Regions from separate parts of the Mesorhizobium sp. B2-4-19 genome, predicted to be linked through region 2. Evidence: riboswitches for the same ligand, from Rfam matches in the RefSeq annotation. Region 2 holds a riboswitch; the other holds the start of a gene.
The links. Region 2 has a riboswitch for thiamine pyrophosphate ahead of FJ546_RS26025 (YkoF family thiamine/hydroxymethylpyrimidine-binding protein). Riboswitches for the same ligand answer to the same signal wherever they lie in the genome.
Positions count from the first base shown of each region.

Region 1: linked by a shared signal. The riboswitch ahead of thiB (thiamine ABC transporter substrate binding subunit) and the one ahead of FJ546_RS26025 (YkoF family thiamine/hydroxymethylpyrimidine-binding protein) in region 2 are both predicted to bind thiamine pyrophosphate.

Region 1 covers NZ_VFUV01000026.1:51,463-63,422, forward strand. Annotated here, with positions in the region: gene FJ546_RS29330 (ABC-F family ATP-binding cassette domain-containing protein) at 1-1,812, opposite strand, end outside; gene FJ546_RS29335 (thiamine diphosphokinase) at 1,814-2,458, opposite strand; TPP riboswitch at 2,547-2,661, shown strand; gene thiB (thiamine ABC transporter substrate binding subunit) at 2,706-3,704, shown strand; gene thiP (thiamine/thiamine pyrophosphate ABC transporter permease) at 3,948-5,567, shown strand; gene thiQ (thiamine ABC transporter ATP-binding protein) at 5,560-6,336, shown strand; gene FJ546_RS29360 (M48 family metalloprotease) at 6,595-8,064, shown strand; gene FJ546_RS29365 (RNA polymerase factor sigma-32) at 8,082-8,945, opposite strand; gene FJ546_RS29370 (amino acid ABC transporter substrate-binding protein) at 9,264-10,037, shown strand; gene FJ546_RS29375 (amino acid ABC transporter permease) at 10,175-10,855, shown strand; gene FJ546_RS29380 (amino acid ABC transporter ATP-binding protein) at 10,852-11,625, shown strand; gene FJ546_RS29385 (CarD family transcriptional regulator) at 11,704-11,960, opposite strand, start outside.
Region 2 covers NZ_VFUV01000019.1:114,563-126,522, forward strand. Annotated here, with positions in the region: gene FJ546_RS26005 (hypothetical protein) at 1-440, opposite strand, end outside; gene FJ546_RS26010 (glycosyltransferase family 39 protein) at 637-2,184, shown strand; gene msrA (peptide-methionine (S)-S-oxide reductase MsrA) at 2,359-2,877, shown strand; gene FJ546_RS26020 (hypothetical protein) at 2,957-3,265, opposite strand; TPP riboswitch at 3,459-3,572, shown strand; gene FJ546_RS26025 (YkoF family thiamine/hydroxymethylpyrimidine-binding protein) at 3,563-4,171, shown strand; gene FJ546_RS26030 (ABC transporter permease) at 4,284-5,033, shown strand; gene FJ546_RS26035 (ABC transporter ATP-binding protein) at 5,030-5,797, shown strand; gene FJ546_RS26040 (ABC transporter substrate-binding protein) at 5,790-6,806, shown strand; gene FJ546_RS26045 (isoprenylcysteine carboxylmethyltransferase family protein) at 7,139-7,675, shown strand; gene FJ546_RS26050 (DUF3309 family protein) at 8,121-8,285, shown strand; gene FJ546_RS26055 (hypothetical protein) at 8,560-8,817, opposite strand; gene FJ546_RS26060 (GntR family transcriptional regulator) at 8,956-9,681, shown strand; gene FJ546_RS26065 (ADP-ribosylglycohydrolase family protein) at 9,685-10,713, shown strand; gene FJ546_RS26070 (PfkB family carbohydrate kinase) at 10,710-11,687, shown strand; gene FJ546_RS26075 (ABC transporter substrate-binding protein) at 11,727-11,960, shown strand, end outside.

The DNA.
Region 1 (11,960 bases), on a different contig from region 2:
CATCTCCTCGCGCAGCATCTCCAGTTCCAGCCACTCTTCCTCGAGCGCGGCCAGCGTCGCGCGCTCCTTGTCGAGGGCGGCGATGGTTTTCTGGAAGGAGGCCGGATCGCGCTCGTAATAGGCCGGGTCGGCGATGTTGTTCTCCAGCCGCGAGATCGACGCGGTCACCGCCTCGATCTTCTTGGGCAGCGATTCCAGGGCGAATTTCTGCTTGAACGACAGTTTCTTCGCCGGCCCTTTCGGGGCTGCCGGTTCGCTCCTGTCCGTCGCCGGCGCATCGGCGGCTTCAGCCCTGGCGCGCGCCTTGCGGTCGTCGAGCTTGGTGCCGCCGCGCTGCGCCAGCATGTCGGAATAGCCGCCGGCATATTCGACCCAGCGGCCGCCGCCATCCGGCGCGATGATGCTGGTCACGGTGCGGTCGAGAAAATCGCGGTCGTGGCTGACCAGGATGACGGTGCCGGCGAAGCCGGCGACCAGTTCCTGCAGCAGTTCCAGTGTCTCCATGTCGAGATCGTTGGTCGGCTCATCGAGCACCAGGAGGTTCGCCGGCCGAGCCAGCACGCGCGCCAGGATCAGCCGCGCCCGCTCGCCGCCGGACAGTTCGCGCACCGGTGTGCGCGCCTGCTCCGGCTTGAACAGGAAATCCTTCATGTAGGAGACGACATGGCGCTGCTCGCCATTGATGACGAGGTTTTCGCCGCGCCCGTCGGTGAGGTATTGCGCCAGCGTCTCCTGCGGATCGACCGCCTCGCGCTTCTGGTCGAGCGTGGCGATTTCCAGATTGGTGCCGAGCCGCACCGAGCCGGCATCCGGCGCCAATTCGCCGGTCAGCATCTTCAAAAGCGTCGTCTTGCCGGCGCCGTTCGGTCCGACGAGGCCGACGCGGTCGCCGCGCTGGATGCGGGTCGAGAAGCCCTTGACCACGGTGAGGTCGCCAAAGCTCTTCTCGATGTTCTTGGCTTCGATCACCAGCTTGCCGGATTCGGCGGCGTCGCTCGCCACCATGGTCGCGGTGCCTTCGGCGCCGCGATGGCCGCGAAAGCGCTGACGCATGGTCTGCAACTCGCCCAAGCGGCGCATGTTGCGCTTGCGGCGTGCGGTCACGCCATAACGCAGCCAGTGCTCCTCGCGCACGATCTGGCGGCCAAGCTTGTGCTGCTCGCGCTCTTCCTCTTCCAGCACCTGGTCGCGCCATTCCTCGAAATGGCCAAAGCCCTTGTCCAGCCTGCGGGTCTGGCCACGGTCGAGCCAGACGGTGGCGCGCGACACGCGCTCGAGGAAACGGCGGTCGTGCGAGATGACGATGAGCGCCGAGGAGGTGCGCACGAGCTCTTCTTCCAGCCATTCGATGACCGACAGGTCAAGATGGTTGGTCGGCTCGTCAAGCAACAGAATATCAGGCTCCGGCGCCATGACACGGGCCAGGGCTGCGCGCCTGGCCTCGCCGCCTGACAGATCACCCGGCCGTTCCTCGCCGGTGAGGCCAAGATGCTCCATCAGATAGGAGGCGCGGTAAGGATCGTCGGCTGGCCCAAGCCCCGCCTCGACATAGGCGCGCACGGTGGCGAAACCTTCCATATCGGGCATCTGCGGCAGATAGCGGACGGTTGCCGAGGGCTGGCGGAACACCTCGCCATCCTGCGGCTCGATCAGGCCGGCGGCGATCTTGAGCAGCGTCGACTTGCCGGACCCGTTGCGGCCGACCAGGGCGATCTTGTCGCCGGTCGAGGCGGTCAGGGCGGCGCCGTCGAGCAGCGGTGTGCCGCCGAAGGTCAGTTTTATCCCGTCGAGATTGAGAAGAGGCGGGGCCATGTCAGCTTTCAGGTAGTGGATACGGATGCGCGAGCAGCAGCGCTCGGCCGTGGCCGAGCACGATTTCGAGGCGGCCCTTGACCTCGTTGGAAATGGTCAGCGACGAACCGAAGGCCACCTCGACCTGGTCGAGCGCCCATTTGGCGCCGGTGACGGTCAGGCCGACAAGTTCGGAAAAGCCGAGGATCGAAAACAGCGTGCCGTCGGCATAGTCGAAGCCGGCGTTGCCGGGCAGCAGAGGTATACCCTCCTGGGCGCCGCTGGTCAGCAACACGTCGGTTCCGGCCTCGGCCAGCCGCAGGCCGAGCGCCAGATGCAGGAAGGCATGGTCGGCGCGCCTGCCGCCGAACGCACCTGCCAGCACAAGGCGGGTCGCCCCGTGCTCGAGTGCGGCCGCGATGGCCAGTTCGCCATCGGTCTTGTCTTTCTCCGCCGGAAAAGTCCGGCGCGGCACTGCGGTGAGGTCGGCGGGGAGATCGGCCGGAACCGAATCGAAATCGCCGACCCACAATTCAGGCACAAGACCCAGAAGCCGCGCATGGCCGATGCCGGCGTCGGCGGCAATGACGCGCGAGCCTTCGACCTGGCGGTCGAGCCGGGGCGTGCGGATGAGATCGCCGCCAAGCAGAATGGTGAATGTGCTCATATCTGGTGGCCTGTACCAGCCCGGCAGCGGAAACGGAAGGCCGGCAAACTGCCACTTGCGCGGTTCCCCGGCCCGGCCTATGTGTCAAAACGCTCTAACGGGGTGCCGGACGCGATCTTCGCGGACCGGCTGAGAGGCAGTCTCGCCAACCCGCTGAACCTGATCCGGTTTGTACCGGCGGAGGGATTAGACGTTTCGGACAGTCCGACGCCTCAATTCCTTTCAAATTCGAACGAAGGAGGCGCCGATGCGCACGCTTTTATACGCTCTTGTCTCGACCATGGTCGCGGCGCTGTCCGGGCCGGCCTTGGCCAAGGACAAGCTCACCGTCTACACCTATGAGAGCTTCACCGCCGACTGGGGTCCAGGCCCGGTGGTGAAGAAGGAATTCGAGGCCGAATGCGGCTGCGACGTCGAGTTCGTCTCGGTCGCCGATGGTGTGGCCCTGCTCAACCGCGTCAAGCTCGAAGGCGCGTCGACCAAGGCCGATATCGTGCTCGGCCTCGACACCAATCTCACCGCCGATGCCAAGGCTAGCGGGTTGTTTGCCCTGCATGGCGCGGTCTCCGACGTCAAAGTGCCGGGTGGCTGGAGCGACGATACTTTTGTTCCCTTCGATTACGGCTATTTCGCTGTCGTCTATGACACCGAAAAACTGAAAACGCCGCCGAAGAGCCTGAAGGAACTGGTCGAAGGCAGTGCCGATGACAAGATCGTCATCCAGGATCCGCGCACCTCGACGCCGGGTCTCGGCCTGCTGTTGTGGGTGAAGTCGGTCTATGGCGACAAGGCGCCGGAAGCCTGGGCCAAGCTCAGGACAAAGGTGCTGACCGTGACGCCGGGCTGGAGCGAGGCCTATGGCCTGTTCACCAAGGGCGAGGCGCCGATGGTGCTGTCCTACACGACCTCGCCGGCCTATCACATGGTCGCCGAGAACACGCAGCGCTACCAGGCCGCTTCTTTCGAGGAAGGTGAATATCTGCAGATCGAGGTCGCGGGCATCACCACGACCGGAGCCAAGAACCCGCTGGCCGCAAAATTCATCGCCTTCATGACCGGGCCGAAATTCCAGGATGCCATTCCCGAGACCAACTGGATGTTCCCGGCAGGCAAGACCGACAAGCCGCTCAACCCGGCCTTCGACAAATTGGTCAAGCCGGCCAAGACCCTGCTGTTCAGCCCCGAAGAGGTTGCCGCCAACCGCAAGGCCTGGGTGGATGAATGGCTGGCGGTGATGAGCAAATAGTTTGGCCGTATGATCGAAAGATGAGTGCTCTACGGCGCCCCCCTCTGTCCTGCCGGACATCTCCCCCACAAGGGGGGAGATCGAATGCTATCGGTGATTTCGCCAATCGCCGACGCTATAGGTATGAGCGAGGCGCTGAAACAGTCAATCTCCCCCCTCGTGGGGGAGATGTCCGGCAGGACAGAGGGGGGCGCCAAGGAACGCAACCCTCTATAAGTGTCGCTATGCGGAGACTGGCGGTCGATCGTGCAACCCGCTGATCCCCGCGTCAGCGCCGGCATCCTCGCGCTCGCCGCGATCACGCTGCTGATCGGCGGCGCGTTTGCCGGCTTGCTCGTCGAAGGCGCTCACGATTTCTCCGGCGCTCGGGCGGCCTTCGATCCTTATCTGCTTCGCGTTGTCCGCTTCACGCTCTGGCAGGCCACCCTCTCGACCCTGCTTTCGGTTATCCCGGCGCTGTTGGTGGCGCGCGCCCTGTCGCGGCATCCGCGTTTCTTCGGCCGCGCCTTCATCCTGCAACTCTTCGCCGTGCCGCTGGCGCTGCCGGCGATCGTCGCGGCGCTCGGCATACTGGCGCTGTACGGCCGTGCCGGTTATTTCATCGGGCTGTTCAGCGCCGTTGGCGGCCGGGGTTGGCCAGGCATTTACGGCCTGTCCGGCATTCTCGTCGCCCACGTCTTCTTCAACCTGCCGTTGGCGACCCGCCTGTTCCTCGAGGCGCTGCAGACCATTCCCGCCGACCAGTGGCGGCTGGCAAGCCAGCTCGGCATGGCGGCGCGGCCGGCCTTCCGGCTGATCGAATGGCCGACGCTGCGCGCCGCTCTGCCGGGCGTCGCCGGGCTGGTCTTCATGCTCTGCATCACCTCCTTCACCGTCGTGCTGACGCTCGGCGGCGGTCCGGCCGCGACGACGCTGGAGGTCGGCATCTACCAGGCACTGCGCTTCGATTTCGACCCGGCGCGGGCGGTCGCCCTGACATTGCTGCAGATCGCGCTGACCTTTGTCATGGTGCTGGCATTGACGCGGCTTGGCGCCAATGTCGTCGGCGACACCAACCTGCCGGTGGCACCGCGCCGCTATCTCTCCGTCAATACGACCGAGGCATCACTCAACGCCATGGTCATCGTGCTGGCGCTGCTGTTCGTTGTCGGACCGATGGCCGCGATCGTCTCGGCAGGCTTGGGCGCCGATCTCGGCCGGCTCGCCGGCGAGGTCACGGTCCGGCAGGCGACGCTGACCAGTGCGGTGCTGGCTTTCCTGTCGGCACTGCTTTCGGCGATGCTGTCGCTGGCGCTGACCATGGCGCGACGGGCACTCGCGTTGAACCGCCGCTCCGGTCCAGGAACACTGCTCGAACATGCCACGGATACCGGTGCCGGTTTTGTGCTGGTCGTGCCGCCGATCGTCATCGGAGCCGGCTGGTTCCTCCTGCTGCGCCATGCCGGCGATGTCTTTGCCATCGCCCCGGTCATGGTCGTCACCGTCAACGCTGTCATGGCGATGCCTTTCGCACTGCGAGCCGTCCGTCCCGCCTATGACGCGGCGAGCGAGCGCCACGAACGGCTCTGCGCGCAGCTCGGCATTTCCGGCTGGGCGAGGCTGCGGCTGGTCGACTGGCCGTCATTGCGGCGGCCGCTCGCCACGGCCTTCGCCTTCGCCATGGCGCTGTCGCTCGGCGATCTCGGCGTCATCGCACTGTTCGGCAGTGATTCCGTGCAGACCTTGCCTTACCTTCTCCTGGCGCGCATGGGCAGCTACCGCACCGAGGACGCCGCCGGCCTGGCGCTGTTGCTTGGTCTCGTTTGCCTCGCCTTGGTGCTGGCGGCGGACTGGCTGGGAAGAGACAAGGTCCGCAATGTCTGACGGGGCGATGAGAAGGAAGGGTGTTCCGGTGCGGCTGGACAAGGTCTCGTTCAGCTATGGCGAGGCGCCGCTCACCTTCGATGTCGCGTTCGCGGCGGCGGAAATCACCGCCATCATGGGGCCGAGCGGTTCGGGCAAGTCGACGCTGCTCAACCTCGTCGCCGGCTTCGAGACGCCGCGGTCAGGCCGTGTGCTGATCGGCGGTGTCGATGTCGGCGCCGATCCTCCGGCTGCGCGGCCGGTGTCGATGGTGTTTCAGGAAAACAACCTTTTTGCGCATCTCTCCGTCGAGCAGAATGTCGGGATCGGCCGCTCGCCATCGCTGCGGCTGAGCGAAGCCGATCGAACCGCCATTGCCGAGGCGTTGGAACGCACAGGCCTTGGCGGCAAGGACAAGCGGCTACCGCGCGAACTCTCCGGCGGCGAGCGCCAGCGCGTCGCCCTGGCGCGCGTGCTGGTGCGCGATCGCCCGGTGCTGCTGCTCGACGAGCCCTTCGCTTCGCTCGGGCCCGCCTTGCGTGACGATATGCTCGACCTGGTTGCCGGTGTGCATGCGGAGCGCGGCATGACGGTGCTGTTCGTCACGCACCAGCCAGAGGACGCCCGCCGCATTGGCCAGAATGTGGTGTTTCTGGACGATGGCGCCGTTGCCGCCACCGGCAGCGCGGACGATTTCTTTGCCGGGGCTGGTCCGGAGGCGTTCCGGCGCTATATCGGTGCAGGTGCCGGCAATGCCGTATCACGAGATATTGCCCGGAAGCGGACATAATTTACGGTCAAACCGGCATCAGGCGAAGGGGCGCTTGCTTGCCATGGCAGAAGTAGTGTGGCTAGGTCCGCCCTACTGGTCCGGCACAGGCCGTGATTTGCCTACTGCATCCGCCGCGCGCCCCAGGGGACGCGCAACGGGTGCCGTAGAAATTTGTATTTGCGCATGACAGGCTCCGAAGATCGCCCCCGATTTTCTTGGTCATGCGCCGGGACCTGAAAGGAAGCCGCTCTGGCGATCGGCGTCGACAAGCTACGAATGAATCCGCTGGCGCGCTTTGTGGCGCTTGCCGGCTTCGCCGTCGCGCTCGCAAGCTGCCAGATGTTCACGCCTCCGGCAGTCCAGGAATCCGGCTTCCAGCCATCCGACAAGCCGATCACGGTCGACAATGTCGGCGCCAACAACAGGCTCGCCGAACTGGCCAAGGCGCAGCATCCGCGCATCCTGGCGACCTATGGCGGCGAATATTCCGATCCCAAGCTCGAGCGCATGGTCGCCAAGGTCGTCGGCAATCTGACCGTTGTGTCGGCGAACCCGACCCAGACCTATCGCATCACCATCCTCAATTCGCCCAACGTCAACGCCTTCGCGCTGCCGGGCGGCTATCTCTACATCACGCGCGGCCTGCTGGCGCTGGCCAATGATTCGTCCGAGCTCGCCGCCGTCATCGCGCATGAGATGGGCCACGTCACCGCCAATCACGGCCTGCAGCGTCAGCAGCTGGAGGCCGAGGAAGGCCTGGCGACCAAAGTGGTTTCCGACGTGCTCGGCGACAGCCCGACCGCCAAGGCGGCTTTGATCCGCGGCAAGCTCCGGCTGGCGCAGTTCTCGCGCAACCAGGAGCTCGAGGCCGACGCCATCGGCATCAAGTCGATCGGCGAAGCCGGCTACGACCCCTATGCCGCCGGCCGCTTCCTGCAGTCGATGTCGGCCTATACCGATTTCCGCTCGATCAGCGGCGCCACCGACGCCAGCCTCGACTTTCTGGCGACGCATCCCAACACGCCGCAGCGCATCGACCTGGCGCAGCGCCATGCCCGCCAGTTCGGCGCGCCCGGCGTCGGCACGCGCGACCGCGATTCCTTCCTCGCCGGCATAGACGGCCTGCTCTATGGCGACACGCCGGAAGAAGGCTACGTGCGTGGCGAGACCTTCCTGCATCCGGGTCTCGGCGTGTCGTTCACGGTGCCGGACGGTTTTATCATCGACAATTCGGCGGCGGCGGTGACGGCGACCGGGCCGGGCGACATAGCGATCCGCTTCGACGGCGTTTCGATCGACAAGAACCGCGCCCTGACCGACTACATCAGAAGCGGCTGGGTGGCCGGTCTCGAAGACGGCAGCGTCAAGCAGGAAACCATCAACGGCAACGAGGCCGCGACCGCGCATGCCAGTGCCGAAGGCTGGCAGTTCGACATCGCGGTGATCCGTGCCGGCGGCCAGGTCTACCGGCTGCTGACCGCGGCGCCCTCGGCCAGCACCTCGCTGGAGGCGGTGGCGCGTTCGGTCAGCGGGTCGTTCCGTATCCTCAGTGCCGCTGAAAAGGCGGCCCTGAAGCCGCTGCATATACGCGTGCTCATCGTGCAGCCGGGGCAGACGATGGGCTCGCTCGCCGCGCAGATGGTCGGCGTCGACCGCAAGCTCGATCTGTTCCGCGTGCTCAACGCGTTGTCGCCGGGGGCCGCGGTTTCGGCCGGCGACAAGGTCAAGATCGTCACCGACAAATAGGATCCCGCTGCACGGAATCAGGCGGCTGTCGCCAGAAAGTCGGGGTTCTGCTTCACCAGCGCCACTTTGAGCTTTTCCATGGCGCGGGCCTCGATCTGGCGGACGCGTTCCTTGGAAATACCGAGCATCTCGCCGAGAGCCTCGAGCGTGGCGCCCTCGTCGTTCAGCCGGCGTTCCTCGATGATCCTGAGTTCACGGGCGTTCAGCGCGTGAAGCGCCTCCCGCAGCCAAAGCGAACGGCGCGCGACATCGATCTTGTCGCCGACGATCTCGTCGGGCAGGGGATCGTCGGAAACCAGGAAGTCCATCCGCTCGGTCGCGCCTGCATCGTCGGCAAGCGGCATGTTGAGCGAGGAGTCGGGCGCCGACAGCCGTGAATCCATCAACGCCACGTCAGCCTCGGAGACGCCAAGCGCAACCGACACTTCGCGGTAGAGCGTCGTGTTGGAAAGCGGCTCGGCGCCGTTCGCCAGCCGGGCGCGCAGGCGGCGCAGGTTGAAGAACAGGGCTTTCTGCGCGGAACTGGTTCCGCCGCGCACGATCGACCAGTTGCGCAGGATGTAGTCCTGCATCGAGGCGCGGATCCACCACGTCGCATAGGTGGAAAACCGCACCTCGCGCTCGGGCTCGAAGCGGGCGGCGGCCTCAAGCAGGCCGACATGGCCTTCCTGGATCAGGTCGCCGAGCGGCAGGCCGTAATGGCGGAATTTCGAGGCCATGGAAATGACCAGCCGCATATGGGCCACCGTGATGCTGTGCAGGGCGTTCTGGTCGTTGTCTTGCTTCCAGAGCAAGGCCAGCCGATGTTCCTCGTCGCGTTCGAGATAGGGAGCCTTCATCGCCGCGCGGACCATGACCCGTCCTGCCGTGTCTTCCATCATGAGGCGCTCCCGACATAACCAACGTTTACGAACTTGGCAGGGCGCCTGTTGAAATCGCGGCGTCGCGCCCTAGAACAGCCAAAACTGCCATGCGCGAGAAAGGTTCCGATGGCGCGGGCGGGGCGAGTGATGCTATCCCGGCGATTTCGACGCGGTCGCCGGGGACGTTCAGTCGCTGCACGAACCCTTATTTGGAGAATTTGGTTTCAGGATTTCCTTGTTTTTGAAATATGGTTCCTTATTCTTTCTGCTCGCATCTGTCATTTTCCAGCCCTCACAGCAGGCCAGACATCAGGCCAAGGACGGGATCACAAAAAAATGAAATGGCTCAAGTCGCTTATCGTCGCCGCAACGCTGCAGGCCCTGGCGGTCACATCAGGCCATGCCGGCGCCAATCTCGATCAGATCAAACAGGCCGGCGTCATTAAGGTCGGCACGGAAGGCACCTACGCGCCCTTCACCTACCATGACGCGTCCGGCGCCTTGGTCGGCTTCGACGTCGAGATCGCCAAGGCGATCGCCGACAAGCTCGGCGTCAAGGTCGAATTCCTCGAGGGCAAATGGGACGGGCTGATCGCCGGTCTCGACGTCAAGCGCTACGACGCCGTCATCAACGAGGTCGGCATCACCGACGCGCGCAAGGCCAAGTATGATTTCTCCGATCCCTACATCGCCTCCAAGGCGGTGCTGATCGTGCGCGGCGACAACACCGACATCAAGACCTTCGCCGATCTCAAGGGCAAGAAGTCGGCGCAGTCGCTGACCTCGAACTTCGGCAAGCTGGCCGAGGCGAACGGCGCCGAACTTGTCGGCACCGACGGCTTCGACCAGTCTATCCAGTTGCTTTTGACCGGCCGCGCCGACGCCACCATCAATGACAGCCTGTCGTTCCTCGATTTCAAGAAGCACAAGCCCGACGCCAATGTGAAGATCGCCGCGCAAGAGGAAAACGCCGACTATTCCGGCGTCATCGTGCGCAAGGGCGATCCGGAACTGGTTGCCGCCATCAACAAGGCGCTGGCCGATCTCAAGGCCGACGGCACCTACAAGAAGATCGCCGACACCTATTTCGGCCAGGACGTCTCGAAGTAATTTCAAGTGAGGGCGAGTTGTCGCCCCTGTAATGCACCAGCGGCGGGCCGTCTTTGACGGCTCGCCGCTTTTGTCGTGATATGGCTGACGCATTCGCGCTTCGATGAAGCCAGCTCGACCATTCTGGAGGGTCTTTCGTGCCGCACTGGCTGCAACTGATGCTGGAGTCGCTGCCTTCGCTGCTCTGGGCCGCCCTGATTTTCACCGTACCGCTGACGCTCTTGTCCTTCGTGCTGGGCCTGACCGTTGGCCTCGGGGCAGCACTCGGCCGACTGTTCGGGCCGAAGCCGCTGGTCATGCTCGTGCGCTTCTATGTCTGGATTTTCCGCGGCACACCGCTGCTGGTGCAGCTGTTCCTGATCTTCTATGGCCTGCCGTCGGTCGGCATCCTGCTCGATGCTTTTACCGCAGCGCTGATCGGCTTCACGCTGAATATCGGCGCCTACACGTCGGAAATCATCCGCGCGGCCATCGGCTCCGTGCCGAAGGGCCAGTGGGAAGCCGCCTATTCGATCGGCATGACCTGGAGCCAGGCGATGCGGCGCACCATCCTGCCGCAGGCCGGCCGCGTCGCGGTGCCGCCGCTCTCCAACACCTTCATCTCGCTGGTCAAGGACACCTCGCTGGCCGCCGCCATCACCGTGCCCGAGATGTTCCAGGCGGCGCAGCGCATCGTCGCCACCACTTATGAGCCACTGATCCTCTATGTCGAGGCGGCGATCCTCTATCTGGCGATGAGTTCCGTGCTGTCGGCCCTGCAGACGCGGCTGGAGGAGCGGCTCAACCGCTATGGCGGCTTCCTGGAGGCGCGCGCATGATCGGCCTCACCAATATCGAAAAGCGCTTCGGCGACAATCTCGTGCTCAAGGGCGTGACGGTCGTGATCGCCGAAGGCAGTGTCACGGCACTGGTCGGCCCTTCGGGCGGGGGGAAAAGCACGCTGTTGCGCTGCATCAACCTCCTTGAAATCCCGACTTCCGGCACGGTGCGCATCGGCGACGAGACGCTCGCGTTTCGCCCGGGCATCAAGGTGCCGGCCGCCGATATCAGGCGGCTGCGCCTGCAGACCGGCATGGTGTTCCAGAATTTCCAGCTGTTTCCGCACCGCACCGCCATCGAGAACGTCATGGAGGGACTGGTGACGGTGCTGAAATGGTCGCCTGAGAAGGCGCGTGAGCGGGCGCTGGCCTTGCTGGAAAAGGTCGGGATGGCGCACAAGGCCGATGCCTGGCCAGCGACGCTGTCAGGCGGCCAGCAGCAGCGCGTGGCGATCGCCCGCGCCTTGGCGCCGTCGCCGAAGGTGCTGCTGTGCGACGAGCCGACTTCGGCGCTCGATCCGGAACTGGCTCAAGAGGTGGTCGACGTGCTCGGCAAGCTCGCCAGCGAAGGCACGACCATGGTGATGGCGACACACGACCTGCGGCTTGCCTCCAAGATCGCCCAGGAAGCGGTGTTCCTCGATGCGGGCGTCATCGTCGAGCAGGGGCCGTCGGTCACATTGTTCGGCAATCCGGAGCGCGAACGGACCAAGCGCTTCATCGCGACGCTGAAGCAGGAGGCTGAGAAGGAAGGCGGCGGTCAAGTGTAGGCTCGACCCCTGCCTTGTCCGAGAGACAAAAAACCCGGCGCGAGGCCGGGTTTTTCGTGAACTTAAAGGCACAAGATCTCAGGCAGCTTCTTCCTGCTCGGCTTCCTCATTGTCGGCCTTGGCGCCGCGCTTAGGGCCCTTGTTGAGGTTGACCTCGATCAGGCGCACGGCTTCGGTTTCCGACATGCGGTTGACGGCCGCGATCTCGCGGGCCATGCGGTCGAGTGCCGCCTCGTAAAGCTGACGCTCGGAATAGGACTGCTCCGGCTGGTTGTCGGCACGGTAGAGGTCGCGCACGACTTCCGAGATCGAGATCAGGTCGCCGGAATTGATCT
Region 2 (11,960 bases):
CGGTCCGTGCTCCAGAACCACAAGGCAAAGACGATGACGTTGGTGACCCATATGTTGAGCGCGTCGATCAGCAGCGTCTGGCCGGTGGAGCCGGCATGGCCCACTAGCAAGGCGCGGACCAGGAACACCAGCGAACCACAATTCATGACGCTGACGACGCCGGTCATCACCAGCGCCGTCCTGCGGATGATGACGCGAAACCGGCCGACCAGATACCAGTGCTCCTCCTCGACCGCTTTCTGGCTGGCGACCTGTGTCCAGGCGGTGGCGACGGACAGGGGCACGAGCAGGGCGGCCTCCAGCGCCGGCGCCAGCCAGCGCGGGCCGAACGAAAGATCGTTGATCACCAGGAGCTGCAAACAGATGATGACGAGGACTGCCGCACGTGCCAGCCAGAAGTCGAGCGCGCGATGGTGGATGACGGCATGCTGGTGACGCATCGAATATCCGGGATGTTCAGACTGGATCAAATGGCGGCTGTTCTGCCGGGGGAGGGCAACAGAGCGCCGAAATTCCTGCCCAATCTTGGTCTTGCAATGGCCTGCAAGTATACTTTTTCGTAAGCTTTGATGTGGGGGCTGTTCGGCAAACCGGACGATGTGGTTTAAGCGCGGCATGGTGGGAATAGATGACTCCATGGATGGTTGGGCGCCGGCGGGGCTGACTGCCGCCGGCCTCGACTCGTCATCGGTATGGCCCGGCCTGCTTCGCCATCCCTGGTATTTGCTGGCGCTTTTGTGCCTAGTGCAGATCCTGTGCTGGACGGCGGTGCCGGCACTGATCGATCCCGCCCCGCCCGGCGATGTGGTGGAAGGTTTCATGTGGGGCCGCGAATGGGTGCTGTTGACCTACAAGCACCCACAGCTTCCAGGCTGGCTGCTCGAAACCAGCCATCTTCTGACCGGATCGTTCCGCTGGCCGCAATATCTGGTTGCCCAGCTGACGATCTCGTCGACCTTCGTCCTGGTCTATCTGCTGGCCCGCGACATGCTCGGGCAAAGCCGTGCGCTGGCCGCCGTGCTTTTGATGCCGTCGGTCTATTTCTTCGGCTGGCCGACCCCGCAATTCAATCATGACTACGCGCAGATGCCGTTCTGGGCTGCCATCTGCTGGCTGCTCTGGCGCGCCGGCCGTGGCGGCGGGCCGGGCTGGTGGCTGGCGCTTGGACTGGTGTCGGGCGTCGGGCTCTATGCCAAGTTCTCCACCGGCCTGCTGCTTGCCTTCGGCGCGCTCTGGCTGTTGCGCGACGCACGCGCGCGCAGCCGGCTGGCGACGCCCTGGCCATGGCTCGGCCTTGCCGTTTTTCTCGCCGTTGCCACACCGCTGGCCATCGCGCTCTACCGCATCGATTTCCTGCCGCTGACCTATTTCGCCGCCCGCGACCAATGGGTGACCGAACACCGGGCGCGCCTTTACTACATAGGTGTCCAGATGGCCGGACTCTCCGGCCTTCTTCTGGTGCTGGCGATATCAGGCCTGCTGCGGCGCTCGACCGCCCCCGAAGTGCCCGTCGAGCGCAGCATTCTGGTCTATCTCGTGTGGATGGGGTTCGGCCCCGCGACCCTGATCATGGTGGCCTCGTTGTTCACTGGCACCGGCGAGTCCTGGGGCGCGCCGATGTACAATCTTGTCGGTGTCACGGTGCTGGCCTTCCTCGGCCACCGGCTCGGCGCCATCGAGATGCGAAGGCTGGCAATCTGCGCGTTCCTCTGCATCATCACCATATCGGGCGCCTACGCGGCGCTGCGCTGGACGGGCTGCAATGTGCGGGGGCGCTTGGACGCCGTCTGCTGGCCGGCGGAGCCGATCGCGGACGAGGCCGAGGCGGTCTGGCACGCGGCGGCGCCCGGCCGGCTCGACATTGTCGGCGGCGATACCCAGGTGGCCATGCTGGCGGGCCTCAATGCCTATGACAAGCCGTCGATCTTCACCGATCTTGATACCCGGTTCGCGCCCTGGATCACCAGGCAGCGTTTGCGCGACCACGGCATGCTGATGGTTTGGCCAGGGCATGACGTGCCGCCGCAGTTGCGGACATGGCTGGGCAACCTCCCGGTCAAGACCGTTCTTTTCAATTGGTCGCGCACAGCGCCGCCTTTGGCAATCAGCTTTGCTGCCATTCCGCCCGGCACGCTCTATCCGCAGCTTGCCGTCGACAGCCGGGCCCGGCATCCGCGCAACTGAAACGGTTCGATCCCCGACCGCGTCGTGATATCGTTCGTTCGTGGCCGCGTTGTTTCCACGCGACTGGACGAAGCGGACGACAATGCCCATCTATTGGGAAATCCGATTTTGTCTGCGCAATTTCGGGCGGGAAACCCTCGCATGAGCCGGAATTGCCTTTTGAGGAGACGTGACATGGCGACTTCGACCGAACGCGCAGTGCTTGCCGGTGGCTGTTTCTGGGGTATGCAGGATCTGATACGGCGCTATCCCGGCGTCATCTCCACGCGTGTCGGCTATAGTGGCGGCGATGTGGCCAACGCCACCTATCGCAACCACGGCACCCATGCCGAAGCCATCGAGATCAATTTCGATCCGGCCGTGATCAGCTATCGCACGCTGCTGGAGCGCTTTTTCCAGATCCACGACCCGACGACGCGCAACCGGCAGGGCAATGATGTCGGGATGAGCTACCGTTCGGCGATCTACTATACGAGCGACGAACAGAAGCGCGTCGCGGAAGACACTATTGCCGATGTCGATGCCTCCGGCCTGTGGCCAGGCAAGGTCGTCACGGAAGTCGCGCCGGCCGGTGCCTTCTGGGAGGCCGAGCCCGAACATCAGGACTATCTGGAGAAATATCCAAACGGCTACACCTGCCACTTCGTCAGGCCGGGCTGGAAGCTGCCGGTTCGCGAGAAGGCCGCATCCTAACGATTGGGCAAAGGCATCGTTGGGAATGATATCGAAAAGCCGCCGGATGTCCGGCGGCTTTTTCAGTTTGGGCAATCACTTACTTGCCGCAGTTGTTGTCGTTCACGGTGGGGGCCGTCGCGTTGCCGTTGGCATCGGACTGCGCGCCTTGCGGATTGGTCGGGCAATTGCGATCCGCATCGGAGTTCATGTCGCCCGGCGCGATGGTCGTGCTGTTGGTAATTGCCGGATCGACCGTATCGGGCGAAGCCGGAGTGCTCGGGTTTACAGTCACTGACCGGCCGCTGCCGGCGGACCCATCCATGCCGTTTGCGGTGTTGCTTTGCGCCATCGCGGAAGTGGCAAGCGCAACGGTGAACGCCGAAGCTGCGAGGATTTTCATGAACATGGTTCTGTCTCCATTTCTGTGAACTCGTCGCGTTGCGACTGTTGGGAAAACCTCTCGGCTTGGCGAAGGTTCCCCATAAATTCCGACTGCGCGGCATCGCCAGCGTCACTCAATGGCGAGAGCTGGTGCAACGCTTTTGGCCCGGTGCGCTGAAAAAACGGCTTCCCCTTCCGTTCGAATGGTGCTTTAACGCGGCCATCCACAGGGGTGCTCCGTACGGTCGGGGCTGAGACGGGGGCGGCAAGCCCACAGACCCTAGAAGCTGATCTGGGTAATACCAGCGGAGCGAGGCGGGCGATGTTTTCAGGTGCACAGATTTCCCTTTATCCCATGGCCGACGATTTCGTCGGTGTCATCCTGGGCGCGCTTGGCGCGCTCGACCCCTACCGGGACAGGCTCCGTATCGAGACCGACGACATCTCGACCTTGCTGGTCGGGCCACCCGAAGTGTTGTTCCCGGCGCTGCGCGACCTGTTCGTGGCGGCGGCGCGGAGCGGCAAGCATTGCGTGCTGTCGGCCGCCATTTCGCGCGGCTGTCCTGGCGAGCCGGACGATCCGATCTGCCGCTCCGAAGCGTTTGGCGGGCCTGCCGGGCCGCTTGAGCCGCGCAAGGAAGCCGCCATCACCGCCGTGCGCAATGCTGCAGCCACCGGCCAGTCGGCGGCTGCGCAATTCTCGCTCTATGTGATGGGCACCGGCGACCACATGGATGAGATCTATGGCTGCATCGATTTCCTGAAACAGTCCGGCGTCTACGATCGCTCCAAGAACTTCTGCACCAAACTGCGCGGCGATACCGGCGCGATCTTTTCGGCGCTGAATGAAGCCTTCTGCCGCTTCGGGCCGGGCGCCGGCCACGTAACCCTTGACGTCACGGTTTCCGCCAACAGCCCCACCGCTGTCTGAACAGAACGCGCCTTCGGCGCGCGCCCGTCAAGGTTATCGTCTCGTGGTCTCATCGTCGTCAAGCCGCCCGCGGCAGCTCGCGGGTCTCTTCGCCAAGGCAGCACCGGCCGTGATGTCGGTCGGGTTGCTGCTCGTGGCCTGGGAACTCTACGCAAATTATTCCGGCATCAAGCCGACGATCCTGCCGGCGCCGTCGCGCGTCTTCGAACAGGCGATGCTCAATCGCGAGGCGCTGATCGACAACGCCATTCCCACCATCCGCGCCACGCTGATCGGCTTTGCCTGCTCGCTCGCCGCCGCTTTCGCGCTGTCTATGCTGGTCGACTTCTTCCAGCCGCTGCGGCGGGCGCTGTTTCCTGTCGTCATCGTCAGCCAGACCTTGCCGCTGGTGGCCATCGCGCCGCTGGTGGTGCTGTGGTTCGGCTTCGGTTTGACGCCAAAGATCATGCTGGTGGCGCTGGTCACCTTCTTCCCGATGCTGGTGGCTCTGGTGCAGGGCTACGAGGCGACCGAGGTGGAGATCGGTCAGATGCTGCGCGCCATGGGGGCAGGGCGCTGGCGTGTCTTCGTTCTGGCGCGGCTGCCTTCGTCACTGCCCTATTTCTTCGCCGGCCTGCGGATCTCCATCACCTATGCCGTGGTCGGCGCCATCTTCGCCGAATATGCCGGTGCGGCCAAGGGACTGGGCATCTACATGCTCAACGCCAAGAACAATTTCCGCCCCGATCTGGTGCTGGCCGCGGTCGGCGTCAGTGCCGCGCTCACGCTGATCCTGTTTGGGCTGACGGCGCTCTTGCAGCACCTCGCCATGCCCTGGGAACGGATCGGCCGTCGGCCGGCAGGGAAGGGGCCGGGGCGATGAGCCGGCTCGAATTGCGGCATGTGCGCAAGGCGTTTGGCGGGCTCGACGTGCTCGCCGATATTTCGCTCAGCGTCGGTGCCGGCGAATTCGTTTCGATCCTCGGGCCTTCGGGTGCCGGCAAGTCGACGCTGTTCCAGCTTCTGACGGGTGCCGAGCATGGCGAAGGCGAGATGTTGTTCGATGACATGCCGCTCGACGACCATGGCCGGCATTTCGCATTCATGCCGCAGCGCGACGGCCTGATGCCGTGGCGGCGCATCCTCGACAACACGACACTCGGGCTCGAAGTGCAGGGCGTCGGACGCCAGGCGGCGCGGGCGCGGGTCGCGCCGCTGCTTGCCGAGTTCGGGCTTGCCGGCTTCGAGCGGCATTTTCCGGCACAGCTTTCCGGCGGCATGCGCCAGCGCGCGGCGCTTTTGCGCACGGTGGTGCAGGAGCGCGACATGCTTTTGCTCGACGAGCCGTTTGGCGCGCTCGACGCACTGACCCGCGCGTCCATGCAGCGCTGGCTCGAGCAGATGTGGCGGCACCATCGCTGGACGGCGCTGCTGATCACCCACGATGTGCGCGAGGCGGTGTTCCTGTCCGACCGCATCTATGTGCTGTCGGCGCGCCCGGCCCGTGTGTTGCGCGAGATCACGGTGCCCTTGCCGCGTCCGCGCGATCCGACCGGCGCCGCCGCGCAACAGGCCGGCGCACTCGAGGCCGAGATCCTCGACATCTTGCTCAACCCCCAACCATCCAAAGGACATGACCATGACTGATCTGACACGCCGGCAGGCTTTGCTGCTCACCCTTGCCAGCGGTGTTCCGCTGATCGCTGGAGCGAGCCGCGTCTTCGCCGCGACGCAAAAAGTCAACGTCGCGCTGGACTGGACTGTCAACACCAACCACATCGGGCTGTTCATCGCCCGCGACAAGGGATTTTACCGCGAGGCCGGCCTCGAGGTCGACATTTTGCCCTATAGTGACACCGGCGCCGGCACGCTCGTCGCCAACCGCGTTGCCGATTTCGGCATCAACGGCACCATCAGCCTGTTCACCCAGAAGACCGCCGGGGCCGACTTGAAGGCCGTCTACGCCGTGGTGCAGTCGGAAACCGGCCGCGTGGTCTTCAATGCGGCGCGCAGCGAGATCAAAAGTCCGAAGGACCTTGACGGCCTGACCTATGGCGGTTTCGGCAGCGCCTGGGAAAACGCACTGATCTCGACCATCATCCGCCACGACGGCGGCAAGGGCAATTTCGAAACGGTGACGCTCGGCACTTCCGCCTATGAAGCGCTGGCCAATGGCTCTGTCGACTTCACGCTCGAAGTCTCGACTTGGGAGGGCGTCGAGGCCGAACTCAAAGGCATCAAGCAGCGCAGCTTCGTCTATGCCGACTACGGTGTGCCCGACGAGCATACGACGCTGATCTCCTCGAGCCAGGCGTATCTCCAGGCAAACCCGGCATTGGCGTCGGCCTTTATCCAGGCAACGCGGCGCGGCTATCAGTTCACCGTCGATCATCCAGCCGAAGCCGCCGCGCTGCTGATCGCCGCCAACAAGGATGCCTTGACCAATCCGGCGTTGATCGAGGCTTCGCTGAAGGCGCTGATCGACGGGCACTATCTGCGCGCGGAGAATGGCGTCATCGGCACGATGGATCCGGCCAAGATGGACGCCATCGGCGACTATCTCTTCAAAGCGGGCATCTTGCGCGACGCCGATGGTAAGGTCCTGACGCAACGCCCTGATTTCACGAAGTATTTCGTAAATTTGAATTTGGGATGAGGCTGGATACGCATCACCCGGTAGCGGACGGCCTGTTCCGTCAGGTTCGCATGCGGGGGCGTCCCGCACCCGCATGCTTTCGCAGGAGTTGCCCCGTTTGATGCCGATCCGATCGTTCCGGTTAACCCCCCGGCAATGGTTGCGTGCAATGGTCGCTTCGAGGGATCATCGGGGTGTTTGCGTTGCTCACGTCAAAAAGTGAAGCGTTTTCGCATGATAATGAGGGCGGATTTTTCTCCGCCGCGCGAAGGCGTGACATACTGGCTGATCTGCGCGAAGGCTTCTTTCGCCTCTGTGCCCTGGCCTGCGCGGGGCTGTTCGTCTATCGCGGCATGTCCCAGGTCGTGGAGGACCCGACCCGAATCAACGCCGCGCTGGTGGCGATTTCCGAGATCCTCACTTTCACCTGGCTGCTTCTGTCGCGGCGTCCGGTGACGCGTGACTGGAATCCGCTTACTGTCGTCGTCTCCGTGACCGCCAGTTTCGGTGTCGCGTTGATCAGCCTTCAGCCTGGCATAGCGCTTGTTCCGGTCTATTTCGCCGCGCCGCTGCAGTTTGTTGCGCTGTTGTTTGTCATCTGGGGCAAGATATCGCTTGGCCGTTCCTTCGCCATCCTGCCTGGCAATCGCGGCGTGATGACGGGCGGCGCCTACCGGATTGTGCGGCACCCGATCTATGCCGGCTACCTCGCCGGCCATGTGCTTTATCTGCTGTCGGCCTTTTCCTTCCACAACCTCGCTGTCTATGCGGTCATCACCTACATGCAGCTGTATCGTATCCTGCGCGAGGAGGCCCTTTTGGCTGCCGAGCCGGAGTATCGCGCTTACATGGAACGTGTGCGCTACAGGCTGTTCTACCGCCTGTTCTGAGGGCAGGATTGTCGATTGAAGAGGCTGGGGCGGCCGGTCCGCGATCGGTCGGTCGCCATACCGGTCCGTTGCCATCGATCGCCTTGATTTGCGGGTTCAGCGCCTCTCCACGTTGCTGGCATGTATGTCGGTGATTGACGGCTTCGCGATCTGACTGTTGATCGCCCGTCGCCGAAGCCAGGGGCGCCAGGAATGGACGTGCGCAATCGGCGCGAGGCTTTTGACGGTCTGACCTCCGGCCGGTCGGAAGCCCGTCGCTCGGGCGGGCTTCCCGCGTGTCGGGCGCTGTCAATTCCCACCCGTTTCTATCGGGATATCGGATCCTTCCTTCGCCGGCGAACATTAGGGGCGGAACGGTAAGGCGGCTCGAACGTTCTCATCTTCGAAACACCGCAATTGACGGTGTTCGAAACCGGCGCACCAGCGCCTACGGGAGCGGGAACCCATGACCTTAGGCACAATACTCATCATCCTTCTTGTCCTCGCGCTGCTTGGCGGCTTTAGCGGGCTCGGCGGCGGGCCGTTCTATGGAACCGGCTACTATGGCGGCGGCGGGCTCGGGCTTGTGCTGCTGATCATCATCATCCTCGTCGTACTGGGGCGCATCTAGCTGCCTGCAGGCCGCCGGGATGATCGCAATCTCGTGACCTTGTCGGGGCCGAGGCGCACCGGATTGTGATGCAAGCCACCCGGCTTGTGATCCGCCGTCACGTGGGACTGGGGTATGGTGATTTCGGTCCACATCCCCCGTGGAACCAAGAGGAGAGGGTCCCACCCCTTCATCCTCCTCCAAGGCCCGCCCCGGTGTCCCGGAGCGGGCTTTGCCGGGGTCACCGGTCCGGTCTCCGGCATCTGGCTCGGCCCAAAATCCTGACAGCGACCCGCTACTCCATATCCGGCACATCGCCGCTGACAAACAGCGTGGTCGGCGGGCCGTAGTCGCCAAGTGTCGGGTCGGCATCGCGGCTCCAGGCAATGACGCCGACATGCTTCGCCGCCAGAGCTCGGGCGGTGCGTATGGCGCGGTCTTCGCTCTGCTGGTCGGCTGGGCCGAAGGCCGGAAATAATTCACCGTCCTCGCCGCGGTCGAACGCAACCACGACGATCAGCTTGGGATTCTTATGCTGTGTTGAATGGGACATGCGGCTCCTTCAACGCGGAACTTACCACACTACCGGGAACAAAGGCGGTCTGTTTGATCTGTCTCGGCAACGCATTGACAGGGGGTTTACAGTCAGATATTGAACAGGACTATACAAGTTCACTGAACAGGTATGCATATGAAGCGGCGCATGGTTCAACTGTCTCCCGGCACGGGCAAGCCCGAGCAGATCGCGACTGTTCTGGAACATGAAATTCGTTCCGGCATGCTCGGCTTCGGCGACCGCCTGCAAAGCGAGAACGAGCTCGTCCAGCGCTTCTCCGTCAGTCGCAACACGGTCCGCAAGGGCCTCGAGGAACTGTCCAGCCGCGGGCTGATCACCACCAAGGTCGGCATCGGCTCCTTCGTCACCTTCGACGGCAAGCCGGTCGATGACGCGATCGGCTGGTCGCGGGCGCTGGCCAATGCCGGCGCCAATGCCGAAACGAGGACGCTGCGGCTGGAGGTCATCGAAGACGCCGATCTCGCTGCCTTGCTGGAGATCGAAAGCCCCTTCTTCATCGCCGTCGACCGTGTGCGCACCAATGCCAGCGATGGCCACGCGATTTCCATCGAGCGCAGCCGCCTGCCGCTGTCGCCGGAGCTTGAGGATGTGCCGCTGCGCGGTCTGCGCGAAGGATCGCTGCACCAGACGCTGCGCGGCGCCGGCCTCATCCCCGACCATGGCGAGGAATGGGTCGGCATCGAGATGCTCAACGCCGAAGACGCGGCCATCCTGGGTTGCCCGCAAGGCACGCCCTTCCTGCGCGGGCGGCGGCTGACGCGTGCGGCCGACGACCGGCCGATCGAATATGTCACCAGCCTGCTCAATCCGGCGCATTTCGCGCTGCATATGAGGTTCTGAGCGATGCCGGACACGCTTGATCGCGCCATGGGCGCCCTTGTCGGTGGGGCGCTGGGAGACGCGCTCGGCATGCCGACGCAGCTCCTGTCACCGGTGCGCATCGCCGAGCTCTACGGCCATGTCGACGATTTCGTCGCGCCCTTCGCCGAGCATCCCGTGTCGAAGGGATTATTGGCCGGCACCGTCACCGACGATACCGAACAGGCGCTGCTGCTCGGCCGCATCCTGGTTGTTTCAGGCGAGCGCTTCGACCATACGCGCTGGGTCAACGCGCTGCTCGACTGGGAGCGCGAGGTCAAGGCGCGCGGCAGCTACGATCTGCTGGGACCGTCGACCAAGCGCGCCATCGACGCCATCAACAAGGGCGTGCCGGCCGAGGAAGCAGGGCGCAGCGGGGACACCAATGGGGCTGCCATGCGCATCGCGCCTGTCGGCATCATGATGCCGCTGGAGCCACTCGACGCGTTCGTCGCCAAGGTGGCCGAGACCTGCCGCGCCACGCACAACACCTCGATCGCCATAGCCTCGGCGGCAGCGGTCGCGGCCGCTGTCAGCCGTGGCGTTTCCGGCGGTGACTGGCGAGCCGCCTCCGACAGTGCCGTCGCGGCGGCGAGGCGAGGGGCGACACTTGGCCATTGGGTAACCGGCGGCGACATCGCCTCGCGTATCGTCTGGGCGCAGGATCTGGTGCGCGGCAAGGTGACCGGGGATGCGATCCGGCTGATCACCGACCTGGTCGGCACCGGCGTTGCCAGCCAGGAATCGGTTCCGGCCGCCTTCGCTGTGCTGGAAGTCGCCGGGGGCGATCCCTGGCAAGCGGCTGTGATCAGCGCCAATCTCGGCGGCGACACCGACACGATCGGCGCCATCGCGGCCGGTATGGCCGGCGCCTGCACCGGCTTTTCACTGTTGCCGCAGCAGCATATCGCCCGGCTTGTCGGCATCGACATGTCACAGGTGCGCGCGCTTGCCGCCGATCTCGTGGCGGCAAGGGTGGCGAAGACCCGGTCCGGCAAGGACGCGGCGGCGTGAAAGGGCGCCTCGTCCATATCGGCAGCGCGGTGGTCGACTATGTCTACCGCATCGACGCCTTGCCGGCGCCGGGTTCGGAAAAGACGGCATCGAGCTTTGCCCAGGTCGCCGGCGGCGGCTTCAACATGATGGTCGCGGCCTCACGCACCGGCATGACAGTGGTGTTCGGCGGCCAGCTCGGCAGCGGGCCGAACGGCGATTTCCTGCGCGCCGCCTTCGCCGCAGAGGGCATCGAGGCGCTGACGCCGCCATCGCTTGCGATGGACAGCGGCAATTGCGTCGCCATGATATCGAGCGATGCCGAACGCACTTTCGTCTCGTGGCCGGGGGCAGAAAGTGTGCTCACCCTCGACATGATGGCGCCCGTATCGGTGGCGCCGGGCGATTGGATGTTTTCCTCTGGCTATACGCTGAGCTATGCGGGCAGCCGCGACGCGCTCACAGACTGGATCGAGGCGCTTCCAGCGCAAACGCCGTTCGTCTTTGACCCGACGCCGATCATTTCGGACATTCCGCATCCAATCCTGTCGCGCGTGCTCGCCCGCACCACTTGGCTCAGTTGCAACGCGGCGGAGGCCGCTGAGATTGCCGGTTCCGGTGACGTCGAGAGCCTGGCGGCGCGGCTTCTTGCCGACCATTGCCCCCGGGCCGCCGGCGTCGTCATCCGCTCGGCGGCCCGGGGCTGCCATATCAGGCTGGCCGACGGCATGGCTCAGACCATTACCGGCTTCAAGGTCACGGCAGTCGATACCAACGGCGCCGGCGACACACATATCGGCGCTTTCGTCAGTGCGTTGGCGCGCGGTACGCCGCCCTTCGAGGCGGGGCGTTACGCCAATGCGGCGGCGGCCATTTCGGTCACCCGCCATGGCGGCTCATCGGCGCCGACCGATGCGGAAATCCAGACTTTCCTGAGCCAGGCCGCCGCTACCGGCGCGCCGGGCCAGAACCAGAAGGCCAATCAGACAGCCTGACAAGCCCCGCCAAGCGGGCAAACAAAGAGAGGAACCGACATGCGCATGCCAAGATTGACTGCCCTGCTGACGGCGACCGCCGTCTTCACCACCGCACTCACGCTGGCCGCCAGTGCCGCCGAAGTGCATGTGCTCAACTGGAAAGGCTACGGCGCCGACGAGCCCTGGGCGGTCGCCGCCTTCGAGAATGCGACCGGCAACAAGGTCGTCAACGACTTCTTCAATTCCGAACAGGAAATGCTGACCAAGATCCGGACCAATCCGGGGCTTTAC